Regions from separate parts of the Halomonas sp. BDJS001 genome, predicted to be linked through region 1. Evidence: predicted binding sites of a transcription regulator. Region 1 holds the regulator's gene; each other region holds the start of a gene.
What was found. The regulator FNR, encoded in region 1, switches genes on or off when oxygen is low (the NO sensors DNR and NnrR bind a similar motif). The targets are predictions, from matches to a motif close to TTGATNTANATCAA.
Positions count from the first base shown of each region.

Region 2: a site for FNR is predicted at 2,414-2,427, ahead of ccoM (cytochrome c oxidase subunit CcoM). Genes of this name have one in related genera too.
Region 3: a site for FNR is predicted at 1,575-1,588, ahead of hemN (oxygen-independent coproporphyrinogen III oxidase). Genes of this name have one in related genera too.

Region 1 covers NZ_CP110535.1:3,674,359-3,678,955, forward strand. The annotation lists gene hemN (oxygen-independent coproporphyrinogen III oxidase) at 1-1,014, shown strand, start outside; gene fnr (fumarate/nitrate reduction transcriptional regulator Fnr) at 1,097-1,843, shown strand; gene ttcA (tRNA 2-thiocytidine(32) synthetase TtcA) at 1,836-2,756, opposite strand; gene OM794_RS17165 (DNA polymerase III subunit epsilon) at 2,867-3,520, opposite strand; gene OM794_RS17170 (DUF294 nucleotidyltransferase-like domain-containing protein) at 3,526-4,597, opposite strand, start outside.
Region 2 covers NZ_CP110535.1:2,024,732-2,029,328, forward strand. The annotation lists gene OM794_RS09225 (SEC-C domain-containing protein) at 1-321, shown strand, start outside; gene OM794_RS09230 (AmpG family muropeptide MFS transporter) at 357-1,718, opposite strand; gene OM794_RS09235 (FKBP-type peptidyl-prolyl cis-trans isomerase) at 1,832-2,350, shown strand; gene ccoM (cytochrome c oxidase subunit CcoM) at 2,454-2,609, shown strand; gene OM794_RS09245 (hypothetical protein) at 2,825-3,331, shown strand; gene OM794_RS09250 (group I truncated hemoglobin) at 3,452-3,919, opposite strand; gene OM794_RS09255 (DUF3034 family protein) at 3,930-4,597, opposite strand, start outside.
Region 3 covers NZ_CP110535.1:2,294,965-2,299,561, reverse strand. The annotation lists gene hemN (oxygen-independent coproporphyrinogen III oxidase) at 20-1,405, opposite strand; gene ubiU (ubiquinone anaerobic biosynthesis protein UbiU) at 1,647-2,642, shown strand; gene OM794_RS10510 (U32 family peptidase) at 2,652-3,599, shown strand; gene OM794_RS10505 (ribonucleoside triphosphate reductase) at 3,746-4,597, shown strand, end outside.

The DNA of each region.
Region 1 (4,597 bases):
CAGATGGGTGACCTGATTGATCGCCTGGACGCCCGTTTTGGCCTTTCATCGTCTGCTGATCGCGATTACGCCATTGAGATAGACCCTCGCGAAGCGGATGTGTTTACCCTGCGTCACCTACAGTCGTTAGGCTTTAACCGTATTAGTCTGGGCGTGCAGGATTTAAGCCCGCTGGTGCAGAAAGCGATTAACCGCATTCAGCCTCGGGTACTTACCGAAACGCTGATGGAGGAGGCGCACCGCCTGGGCTTTCGCTCGCTCAATATTGATCTTATTTACGGGTTACCGTTTCAGACAGAAAAGAGCTTTGCGAATACGCTTCGCCAGGTAATTGACCTCAACCCCGCGCGTCTTTCCGTGTTTAATTACGCGCACATGCCGGAGCGATTTGCCCCCCAGCGGCGTATTAACGTCGACGACTTGCCGGGTGGCGAAGAGAAATTGGCAATTCTGCGCGCCACCATCGAGATGCTTACCGCGGCAGGCTACGTGCATATCGGCATGGATCACTTTGCCCGCCCTGACGATAGCCTGGCCATTGCCCAGCGCGACGGTTCGCTACAGCGCAACTTCCAAGGCTACTCCAGCCACGCCCAGTGCGATTTAATCGGGCTTGGCGTTTCGGCAATTTCGCGCATCGATGACGTCTATGCGCAGAACCCTAGCGACCTGGCGCGCTATGAAGCGGCGTTGGATCAAGGCAAGCTTGCCACCGTACGCGGCGTGCGGCTGAGTGACGACGACCTAATCCGCCGGGATGTGATTGAGCGGCTGATGTGCGATATGGGCATTGATCTGGCGGCGGTCAGCCAGCGCTGGAACATTGATGCCCCCCGCTATTTTGCACCCGCGCTGGAACGTTTACAGGGCGCCGAGCAAGATGGCCTAATCATCCGTAGAGGTGATCAACTTATTGCCACGCCCATGGGGCGGCTGCTTATTCGCCATTTAGCCATGGCGTTCGATGCCCATCTTTCTGGGCAAACGGGACAGCGCTACTCTAAGATTGTCTAATCATCTTATTGCAGGCATGCTAACGCCACTACAATAAGTAAGAATTTACTAATTTTACCCTGACCCACTCAAGGAGCATCGTATGTTGGAACCCATGAGCAGCCGGCGCTCGCTACTCCACGAAGCGCGCTGCCAAACCTGCAGCCTTAGCTCGCTGTGCCTGCCGCTTGCCCTTGAGTTGGACGATATGGGGCAGTTCGATGCGATTATTCGCCGCCGTGCGCCGCTGAAAAAAGGCGAGCCTCTGTTTCGCCAAGGTGACACTTTCACCAGCGTTTACGCGGTGCGTTCAGGGAGTTTGAAACAGATCACCGCTGAAGGTAACGGCAGCGAACAGTTGACAAACTTCTACCTGCCCAGTGAACTGGTGGGACTGGATGGCATTGACGAAGAGCACTACCCCGGTAGCGTTATTGCACTGGAAACCACCACCGTCTGCGAGATCCCTTTTGACCGTCTGGATCTACTCTCGGAAGAGATCCCTGAGCTACGTGGCCAGCTGTATCGCAGCATGAGCAAAGAGTTACGTGATGATCGTCGTATGATGCGTCTGCTGTCGCGTAAAACCGCGGATCAGCGGCTGGCGAGCTTCCTGATTACGCTCTCGGATCGTTTTCGTCGCCGGGGCTACTCACCCTATAGTTTTCGCCTCTCAATGCCCAGAGCCGATATTGGCAACTACCTGGGCTTAGCAGTGGAAACCGTCAGCCGCATTTTAAGCCGCTTTCAGCAGCAGAACGTGGTAGCGGTTTCCGGGCGAGAGGTCAATATTCTCGACATGCCGCGCTTGATTACCCTCGCTGAAGAGGAAGAGCAAACGGTTAGCTGACGTTAAAGGCCTGGATGCGCCCTGCCAGCAGTTCCGCCTGTTTGGCCTCTAAGCCTTCAAAATCAAACAGGCTGCGGTCTGCCAACTGGGAGGGCGCAATATTGGTCACCGCTTTAAACATGCTTTCCAGGCGGCCCGGAAACTTTTTGTCCCACTCGGCGAGCATCTCTTTGACCACCTGACGCTGCATATTGGGCTGTGAGCCGCAGAGGTTGCAGGGGATGATCGGGAATTCCATCAACCGCGAAAATTCAGCAATATCAGCCTCTTTGCAGTAAGCCAATGGGCGAATAACGATATTTTTTCCATCATCGGATAACAGCTTGGGCGGCATCGCTTTCAGGTTGCCGCCGAAGAACATATTCAGAAACAGGGTTTCGAGGATATCTTCCCGATGATGGCCAAGAGCAATCTTATTGGCGCCAATCTCTTCGGCAAACCCATACAGCGAGCCACGCCGCAGCCGTGAACAGAGCGCGCAGGTGGTTTTGCCTTCTGGGGTCTTCTCCTTCACCACCGAATAGGTATCGCGCTCGACAATATGGTACTCCACGCCCAGCTTATCCAGATAGGCAGGCAGCACGTGTTCGGGAAAACCCGGCTGCTTCTGATCCAGATTGACCGCCACCAGTGAAAAATTAACCGGCGCATTGCGCTGCAAGTTGCGCAGAATCTCCAGCATGGTGTAGCTGTCCTTGCCGCCGGATAGGCACACCATCACGCGGTCGCCTTCATTGATCATTTGGTAATCAATAATCGCATTGCCCACTTCCCGGCGCAGACGCTTTTGCAGCTTGTTAAATTCACGCTTCTGCTTGGCATCAGCCAGCTCTGGCTGGTTTTGCTCAGCGTTAGCTGGGGTGGCTACAACTGTATCAAGGTGAGCAGGATCAAAGTGATCAAGAGATTGCATGGTATAGGCACTGCCGAGGGTATGGTGAAGAGAAGAGGTGCTACACAGAAATAATTGGGGGCTATTCTAACAACACTCTTCGCCTTGACCCAACTACTCGTGGCTCCTCCCTAAGCAGCCTGTGCCATAACACGCTGCAGGCGCATATACAGCAGTGCGCTGGCGGTGGCCTCGCCCAGTACGCTCTGCACGCCCATGGCGGGCACCTGCCAGCATGCCAACGCCTGGGTGAAGCTGCTGGGCGCTTCTACCTGGGGATGCAGTCGCCGCAGTTGGCGCTGATGCAGTCTCGCCACATCGACTTGGGCATTGGGCAGAGCAAAATTTAGCCGCTTGGTAAGCAGTGTATTCAACGCCCCAATACGCTGCTCCAACTGCCAGCCCACTATGGGTCGATTGCCGATAAATTCCACTAACGCGCTCAAGTTAGCGCTGCTTGGCGGCTGCACCTCCCCGGCCTCGCACAGCAAATGATGACGGCGCAGCGTCGCGCTCTCGGGCTGTTTCGTATTGCCTAGCGTCATCACAAAAGCGCGGCTGGTTCGTACCTGCTGCTGGCTTAGCGCCACCGCAGCCAAGCTGATCACCGGCGATGACGACGTGGGCGCTGTCGTACAGGCGAGTGCTACCAGCTCCTCGCCCATATAAGGTTGAAACAGCCAGGCATAGGGAGAGTCTGCACAACGCCGACGATCACTTTCGCGGCGCAACAAGGTGCGCAATGAACCGCTAAATAGCGCTACGTGTCGATCTAACAGCCGCATTCCGCTCACGAATACTCCAAATGATAACGATGGGAAAGCCGCTGCTTAAAGTCTTTGACAATATGCATCGCTTCGCGCAGAAGGTCGCGCTCCAGGGAAGAGAGGTTTTGCACGACAACGCGATTAGCGCGACTGCCGTTTTGGGAGTTAGCTTCTTTTGTGTCCGAAGACGTTTCCAACGCGTTAAGCTGTTGTTTAAGACGCAGCTCAGAAAACAGCGCCAGGGCCTCCCCCAGATCCTCTGCAAAACGACGATCCAGGCGACCATCCGCCGCTAGCGCATCCAGGCGGTCAAAGGTTGAGGTAGCTTTAATCCGCCGTTCAAGCGCCATGGTGCGCACACCGTGAACAATCGGAAAGATGCCACCTTTCTTAATATCGATACCGTGCTGAGGCTTTTTCAGCGAGCCAAACAGCGTCAGCGGGGTCGAGAAACGCAGCGCCGTGCGGGCGAAATAGGAGAGCAGCAGCTCATCGCTCGAACAGCGTTCAAACAGCTCATCACGAACACTTTCAAGCAGGCTTGGGTTACCCGCCACTGCGTGGGCATCGAGCATAATCGCCAGCTTCATCAGGCTGTCGCCATCGCGCTCCCTGGCCCACTTGGCAATATTGCCCTTCCACTGCGATACCGTCGCCACCCACACAGGATTCGATACCATAATATTGCCCGGGCACGGCGGATAGCCCAGCTGAATCAGCGTATCCGTGAGCGTCTGCATATGGCTTGCCAGATCGGGCCACTGGGCTTCATCGGCCAGGATCAAGCCGTTATCCTGATCCGTTTTTAGAATCTGCTCACCACGCCCTTCGCTGCCCATCACCATCATGCAGCTCTGCTCGTGATAGCGCTTATCGATAGTGAACTCCCAGGCTTTGCTAATAATCCGGCCGTTTAGTGCCGCTAGCAGATCCATCGCAAAGCGCAGCTTAACGCCCTGGGCCATCAGCGCTTTGACCAGCTCCGGCGTACGCTGACTGGCTGCCGAAAGCGCCTCTAAACTGCTTGCTTGCTCTACCTGCAGGCTCACCACGTAGCTGCGACTTGAGAAGAAGCTAAGCACATCGGTGAGCTCG
Region 2 (4,597 bases), 1.6 Mb from region 1:
CGCAATGAAGAGGCGTTAGCGCTGGCTGAAGAGAGTGACGACGATGGCTCGCTAGTGCTCGGACTGCTAATGGGCAAAACCCTGGCGCTCTATCGTTTAGAGCAGCATGAGGCAGCCGAAGCCGCGCTTGTTGATGTGCTTGGCCATAACCGCTACGCGCTAGAGCTGATTTGTGCCGAAAGCCCCCGGCCCTCTATGCCCCACCCGGATGGCCAGGTTGACCCCGGCTCCCGGGCGGAAGCATGGCAGTACCGTACCTTGATGCGCGATCAGTGGCGCACAACGCCTGGGGCGTTGGAGTGGTTAGAAGCTCACCGCTAGTCTAAACCTTCACTCGGCTAATCCTTCAAGCCTGTTCAAGCAGGCTTGGGGGTGGGCACTAATTGTTTGTCTCGGCTGATCCAGATCGCCAATACAATCGCCGGTATGCCTAGCAGTGTGGCGATGACAAAAAAGCTCGGGTAGCCCTGAGCGGTGACGACCAGCCCCCCAAAACCGCTTAGAAATTTTCCCGGTAGTGTCATTAATGACGAGAACAGCGCGTATTGCGTGGCGGTGTAGGCGCGTGAAGTGAGGCTGGAGAGAAAGGCGATAAACACCGCGCTGGCTAAGCCGTTGGCGAGGTTATCGCCAATAATCGTGATTACCAGCATGGGTAATTGACTGCCTACCAGGGCAAGGAGGGCAAACAGCAGGTTCGTTATCATCACCAGTCCCGCGCCGAAGATCAGCAGCGGGCCGATGCCGTAGCGGGCGACAAGAAGCCCGCCTAAAATCCCGCCGGTAATACTCATCGCAATGCCAAATATATTGGTTACATTGGCAATCTCGGCCAGCGAAAAGCCCAGGTCGATATACAGCGGGTTGGCCATGGAGGCCATGGCCAAATCGCTAATCCTGAATACCGCAATAAACACTAAAATCCACAGCGCTTTCACTCCATAGCGGCTAAAAAAGTCGGTAAACGGACAGACCAGCGCACCAATACTCCAGGCACCCAGGCGGCGCAGTATTTTAGGCTTGCCCCGGCTGGCGCGAATAAACGCCCGTACCTTAGGCTCGTGGATAAGTTGAACGGAGAGGGAGGCGCGTTTTGGCTCCGGACGCAGCAGTACGGTAATCACGCCAATGCTCATTAACGCCGCCATAGTCAGATACGCCACATCCCAAGAGGTCGACGCCGCGATATACAGCGCACCGGCACCTGCGGCCAACAAACCGCCTCGATAGCCAATAATATAGGTCGAGGCCATAGCGGCCTGGACATCGTCATCGGCGGACTCAATACGGTAGGCGTCGATTGCAATATCTTGCGTCGCTGAGCCAAACGCTACTAGCAGTGCAAACAGAGCCACCCAGCCGAGATTACCCACCGGGCTCAAACCGGCGAGGCCGATCAGCCCAGCCGCAATCAGGCTTTGTGCTAACAGCATCCAGCCGCGTCGTTGACCAAAGGCGCGGGTTAGTAGCGGTAGTGCCAGCCGATCCACCACTGGGGCCCAGAAAAATTTGATTGAGTAGAGCATGCCGATCCAGGCAAAAAAACCAATCGCCGCGACCTCAACGCCATCGCTGCGCAACCAGGCGGAGAGCGTTGAAAACACCAGCAGAAAAGGCAGGCCTGCGGAAAACCCCAAAAACAGCATGGTAATAACGGGTGCACGACAATAAATCGCCAGCGCAGCAAGCCAACTGCGCTGGGGGGTGGGGCTCAACATTAAACGCTACTCCTGGTGGAAAGACGCTGGCAATGGCCAGGTGGTAAACTGAGACATTGTTCTATTACAACGTTCTAACACAAAACCGACAGCTTACCGGAGAGGAGTTTTCCATGTCGATTACCGCGCATCAGGTAGTTACCTTGCACTATGTTCTTAGCGACGTGCTCAACGATGGCAGCAAGCAGGTATTGGATGACTCCCTGGCGCGCAATAAGCCGCTAGAGTACCTGCATGGCCACGACAATATCGTGCCAGGGTTGGAGAAGGCGCTAGCAGGGCAAACTGTTGGCGCCGAGCTTAGCGTTCAACTAATGCCTGCGGATGCCTATGGTGTGCGTAACGAAGGTCTGGTGCAAGAAGTCAGCCGCGGCTCATTTGGTAACGCTGAGTTGGAACCGGGCAGCCGTTTTCAAACGGAGGGCGAAGCCGGGCCGCAAATTGTCACGGTGCTGGAAGTCGATGGCGATCGCGTCACCGTCGATACCAACCACCCCCTGGCCGGACGTACGCTGAACTATAAAGTGACTATTTTAGACGTGCGCGACGCTACCCGTGCAGAGTTAGCCAAAGGCCATCCATTACCACCGGGTACCGAGCACAGCAAAGTCGAAGACCGCAAGGTGCTGTAGTGCTGGCCAAAAATTGACGAGTATCAATTTCCTGTTTAACCACTTCTCCCTGCCTTGCTTAACTTGACCCAGGTCAGCATTCTTCCGCCCGTTAGTGACTAGTATGAACGCATACATCACGGCGGGAGGATTCACCATGTATTGGGATGACACAATTATCTTCGGCTTAGCCACCGTCGCGTTAGTAATCGCATTTATGGTGGGCTGGGTGGGCTTCGTGATTCGCGATCATCTACGCAAAGGTGGGCGTAAGAAGTAGCTTTCCCGGTTCATGTAAACCTTGTCAGGGGAGGGGGTTTGCTAGCTTAGTTTTACCAGCCTAGTAAGCCTCCTGTTGCCAGCCCACCTTGGGCTGGCTTTTTTTTGCCTGAAATGTACTGGTAAGTTGTATCCACTAGCGTGCATTGAGGAGTAATACAAGGCGTGCTCTGGTAAAGTTCTTTTATAAGAGTGAATTTACCAGGAAGCCATGCCATGAACGCAGTTGCTTTACACCGCGGCCCATGGGGTCGTGCACGTGATCTGTTAGCGTGTGCATTAATCGTCGTGGGTATTGCCCTTCCCGCGGCTGCCTTCGCCCAGGCATTAAGCATAATCAATGGCGATGTCACTCAAAAGGTCGCGCTAAGTGATTTGCGTGCCATGTCTGACGATACGTTTACGCTCTACGATCCCTATCAAGGGCGCGATGTGGAGATGCAGGGCCTAGAGTTTCGCACCTTTCTGATTGAACAGTTTGGCGAAGTGCCCCCGGCGCTTCACTTTACTGCCTGGGATGACTATGAAGTGACGCTTGAGGGGTGGGATGACCCCCGCTGGTACTTAATTACGAAGGAGGATGGTGACCCGCTTACCATCCGCACACGCGGCCCAGCTCGGCTCGTCGAGCGAGACTATACTAACGATAATCGTGATGTTGAGAACCTGCGTGATTTTGACGATTGGATCTGGATGATCCGCAGTATAGAGGCGAAGTGGTAACACCTAAACCTAAGTCGAGAGATTAGCCATCACTTCAGCTCCGCGTTTTTTCCTGCGCTTACGCGACTGCTGACAACGCGCTCTACCGGGTCAAAACGGTGGGTCATGACGGCTGGCAGGTTACTGAAAACGCATAATGTCTGTGTACATCGGGGCGAGCCTGCCCAGCAGCTCATTCCGTGCGCCCAGGGGAATATCTTCTGCCTGCATTGCGGCATCAAGATATTCAACGACACGATTAAAATGCACATCTGTCAGCCCCATATGTTGATGCGCTCGATCCATCGGCGGGCCTTCGTAGTGGCAGGGTCCATCGCTGATGTCACACAGTTGGGTGGCCAGGGATGCGGCAAATAGATCGATATTCGTGTTAGCAAAAAACACCACCACCTCGGGGTCATCCGCAATTCGGTATAAAAGATTCTCGACCACCGTATCGATAGTATCCTGCCCGCCAAGGCGCTCGTAAAGCGTTGCCGATTGAGTGGCTGTCTGATGAGTGCAGCCTGCGAGCGTAAGTGCGATTGCTGCAAAAATAACCGCTATTAAATCACGGCGCGTACGATTGTATTTGCGTGGAAATCTCATAGCGCCCCGCTTAGAAAGCTGCTTGAAGTGAAAGATAGCCGCCGCGTTGGGAAGGTAGGCCGGCAATGTCCCCTAAGTCCAACCACGCGCCCGTGAGCGATAAATGCTTATTGAAGAAGTAAGCGCTGTAGAGACTTTGCCAATCATCTTCTTCAGCCACACTTAGGTTATCGGGTTTCTGGCGATACTCGGCGCCAACAATCCATTGCGGGGTAATAAAGACGCCCACGCTCCCCTCGGCCATCCACGAACGCCCTTCCTGGTCACCGCCAAAACCAAGTAAACCGCCCTGGTTGGCATCGGTATTACGCAGGGTCGCGTTGAGCAGCACATTGCGCCCAGCAATCGCACTAAATAGCAGCTTGCTGCCGCTAAGATACACGTCGGTGCCGCTTGTTTCATCAGCGCCCAGGGCGGTGGGAATAGTGCCATCAACCAGTCGCTTATGTTGCACCCCAAGGCTCCAAATGCCCCAAGGGTGATAGAGCACATCGCCGAGTAAGCGTACTTTCGCGCCATAAATATCCTGGCCTAGTTCGCCTCCCAGGGTTTCTAAATCAAGGGTTTGACGGGCCACGGAGACTTCAACACGATCATAAACATTCAGGCTGGCGCCGGTCACCGTCAATCTATAGTCGTCTACCCAAGCACGAGTAGCGGCGGCAGTGGCGCCTATTT
Region 3 (4,597 bases), 1.4 Mb from region 1:
ACGGTTGGCGCTGTTGAAATTACACCGTGCGCGAATAACGGTTTTCCGTTGGTTTCAGGTAGGCGTCGAACGCCATGGCCAGATTGCGGATCATCAATCGCCCTGAAGGCAGCACCTCGATTTCATGGTCGCGCAAAGCAATTAGTCCGTCGTCCGCCATCTCTTCGAGGCTCGCCAAGGCACTCGCGAAGTAGCTGCGAAAATCGATGTTGTGCCGGGCCTCGATAGCGGCAAATTCAAGTCGGCCGTGACACATCAGAGTATTAATGACATCGCGGCGCAGGCGGTCGTCATCGCTAAGGCGATAGCCACGGAAGACCGGTAAACGCCCTTCATCCAAGCGATGCTGATACTGGGCAGTTTCCTTGACGTTTTGGCTATAGGTATCGCCCACCTTGCCAATCGAGGTAATGCCCAGCCCAATCATGTCGCAGTCGGCGTGGGTAGAGTAACCCTGAAAATTGCGCTGCAGAGTGCCATTTTGCCGGGCCAGGCTCAGCTCGTCATTCGGAAGGGCGAAGTGATCCATGCCGATGTAGACATACCCTGCGGCCGTCAGGCGGTTAATCGTAAGCTCCAGCAGCTCCAGCTTGCGCTCGGGTGGCGGCATGTCTTCGGGGCGAATTAGCCGCTGAGCTTTAAACAGTTCGGGCAGATGGGCGTAGCTATAAGCGGCAATGCGATCCGGTTGCAGGTCAATAATCTTGGTTAGCGTCGTATCGAAACTCGCCACTGTCTGCAGTGGTAGACCGTAGATCAGGTCAACGCTGACCGATTCAAACCCCGCCTCGCGGGCAGCCTTGACCAGGGATACCACCTGCTCTTCACTCTGGACGCGATTGACCGCTTGCTGCACGTCGTGATCGAAGTCCTGAACCCCGAAGCTCAACCGATTGAAGCCCAGCGTGTAGAGCTCGTACACCTGTTCGGGGGTCACGGTGCGGGGGTCTACCTCCAGCGAGAATTCGCGCTCTTCAGGTGCAGCGAAGTGAAAAGCTTCGTCTAGCGCCGCCATCAGTTCGCTTAGCTGGGCGTTGCTTAAGTAGGTTGGGGTGCCGCCGCCCAAATGTAATTGGGTCATTTGCCGGGTGGTATCGAACAGCGCTCCCTGAACACGTATCTCCTGTTTTAACCACTGGAGGTATTCGGCGGCTCGCTCGGTATTATGAGTAATGATTTTGTTGCAGGCGCAGTAGTAGCACAGGCTTTTGCAGAACGGGATATGCACATAGACCGAAAGCGGCTTGGGTACTGCGACCCGATTACTGCGCTCGGCGGCGCTACGGTAATCATTCTCGGCAAACGCAGCATGAAACTGGGGCGCAGTGGGATAAGAAGTGTACCGCGGGCCTGGGCGGTCATATTTCTCTACCAGGGGGCGATTGAAGAGCAGTTCATCTTGCATGATAGAAAAAAGTCTCTGAAAAGGGGCTCTAAAAGAGGTCTCTGAAAAAGATCTCTGGAAGTGGGTGCAGCAAGCATTGGTTAATATTCATACAATATACGTTTTAAAAACTGCCTGCATCCAGCTTGCCTACTCTGCAGCGTTATCCTCTTTTGAAAGCCACCCCGATATGACCTGTGTCAAAAGCCGACAAAAAATAGGTGACTAAAATGCTCGGACTTTTCCCGCAAGGAGTCTCGCTATGGAGCTTGTATGTCCCGCTGGCAACCTGCCCGCCCTCAAGCGCGCTGTAGATGAAGGTGCCGACGCTGTCTATTTCGGTTTCCAGAACATCACCAACGCACGGCAATTCGCCGGGCTAAACTTTACCGACAAACGTGCCCGCGAGGGGATCGATTACGCCCACCGACATGGCAAACGCGTTTTTTGCGCCATTAATACCTATCCCCAGCCCGATGGCTGGCAACACTGGACTCGGGCCGTGGATCAGGCCGCCGAACTGGGCGTGGATGCGCTGATTCTCGCCGATATGGGACTGCTCGACTACGCTACTCGCCATCACCCCGAGATCTCGCGGCACCTTTCAGTGCAGGGTTCGGCGACCAGCCATGAAGCGCTTCGCTTTTACCACCAGCATTTCGGCATCAAGCGCGCCGTACTGCCACGGGTACTGTCAATCACTCAGGTACGCGACCTGGCAAAGCAAACACCGGTAGAACTGGAGGTGTTCGCTTTCGGCAGCCTGTGCATCATGGCCGAAGGACGCTGCTATCTCTCCTCCTACCTGACCGGCGAATCGCCCAATACCCGGGGCGTCTGCTCGCCAGCGGCCCATGTCCGTTGGGAAGAAACGCCTGATGGCTTAGAGTCGCGCCTTAACAATGTTCTTATCGACCGCTACGCCGAAGGCGAGCGCGCGGGCTACCCCACCCTATGCAAGGGTCGCTTCGAGGTGGCGGGCGAGACCTATCACGCCATCGAAGAACCCACCAGCCTCAATACCCTGGAGCTATTGCCGGAGCTGCGCGACCTGGGTATTAGCGCCGTCAAAATTGAAGGTCGTCAGCGCAGCCCCGCCTATGTCTCTAAAGTGGCCGGGATCTGGCGTCAGGCGCTCAACCGCTTAGAGGCTCAGCCTGAGCGCTTTGATCCAGACCCCGCCTGGATGGCCGGCCTTGCCGAGCTTTCCGAAGGTGCCATCACTACCCTAGGCGCCTACGAGCGCCGCTGGAAATAGGAGCCTACTATGCCGAACACCATACCTCCCGCATCACCGACCTCATCAACCGGCCCTCTTCAACTCTCCCTCGGGCCGGTGCTTTTTTACTGGACTCGGCAACGCTACGCCGACTTCTACCGCGAGGCAGCCGACTGGCCGGTAGAGATTATTACTCTGGGCGAAACCGTCTGCTCGCGGCGCCGCGATATGAAACTGGACGACTGGCTAGGCATTGGGCGCGAGCTCACCCAGGCGGGCAAGCAGGTAGTACTCGCCAGCCAGACACTGATCGAGTCCGAAGCCGACCTGCGTGACTTGCGCAAGCTGTGTGACAACGGTGATTTTATCGTCGAGGCCAATGACCAAAGCGCCCTGCAACGACTCTCCAGTGCCGGACTGCCTTTTATCGCCGGTGCTGCGCTCAACCTCTACAACCCGGCGACACTGGGCGTCATGGCACGTGCTGGAATGAAGCGCTGGCAAGCGCCGGTGGAAATGTCACAGCAAGACTTAACCAAGCTTATTCACGACTGCCACCAGGCAGGTGTTCCCCACCCATGTGAAGTATTCGCCTACGGGCATCTCCCCTTGGCCTGGTCGTCACGCTGTTTTACCGCCCGGCGCCACCAAACACCCAAAGACCGCTGCAAGTTCGTCTGCCAAAAATACCCCGAAGGCTTGGTGCTACGTTCACAAGAGTCCCGGGATGTTTTTACCCTGAACGGTATTCAAACCCTTTCCAGCGCCTGCCAGGACCTGCGCCATGAACTGACGGTCATGGCGGATATGGGGGTATCAGTGGCACGTCTCAGCCCACGGGCAGAAGGCATGGCCGAAGTGGTCACCGCTTTCGACCAGGCCCGCCTCGGCAGGTTAGCTACGCCCGACCCTTTATCACTGGTGGATGCTGAAATCTGCGACGGTTACTGGTATGGCCGACCGGGTATGGATAACACCCGCACGATGATTGGCTAAAGCCATAGTCTAGGCGCCACCACGCCTTACTATTTTTCCCCACCATTTTTGACCTGGATCATTTATTGCAAAATCCTGAACGCTTACCCTTTGACACCACATATAGTATTTATTTTTATCAAATCTAGCATATATAGGCGAATTGGGTGAAAAGCTCCACAAGCGTTCAGGTAGCAAAGCATCATATTGACGTCGCCTCGACGGTCAATGAGTACCTCCAGCGCGCCGACTGGCGTGTTCACGCCAATGCCAACCAGGGCTATTCATTGGGCGGTTTAATCCTCAACGTCTCGGGCAAGTTGATAGCCAACTACTGGCTCGATGAAATTTACCCCCACGCCGTGGGGGAAGCTCATAGGGAAGGTGATTTGCATATTCACGACCTGGATATGCTGTGCGGCTATTGCGCCGGCTGGTCGCTGCGTACTTTGCTGCTACAGGGATTCAATGGGGTGCCGGGACGAGCCGAAAGCAACCCGCCCCGCCACCTCTCAAGTGCCCTCGGGCAAATGGTTAATTTTCTTGGCACCTTGCAGAACGAGTGGGCCGGGGCACAAGCCTTCAGCTCTTTCGATACCTACCTGGCCCCCTACGTGCGCAAGGACGGCCTCACCTATGCACAGGTCAAGCAGGCGCTTCAGGAATTCATCTACAACCTCAATGTGCCTTCGCGCTGGGGTAGCCAGACGCCCTTCACCAACCTAACCTTCGACTGGGTTTGCCCCGACGACTTGCGCCAACAGGTACCGGTTATCGGTGGAGAGGAGCAGCCGTTCAGTTACGGCGAACTGCAGGTTGAAATGGACTTGATCAACCGGGCATATTTGGAAGTGATGGAGGCCGGTGACCGCCACGGGCGTGTGTTCACCTTCCCGATACCCACTTATAACATCACCCATGATTTCGACTGGGAAAGCGACAACGCCGAGCGGCTCTTCGCACTGACCGCCAAGTACGGCCTGCCCTACTTTCAAAACTTTCTAAATTCGGATCTGGAA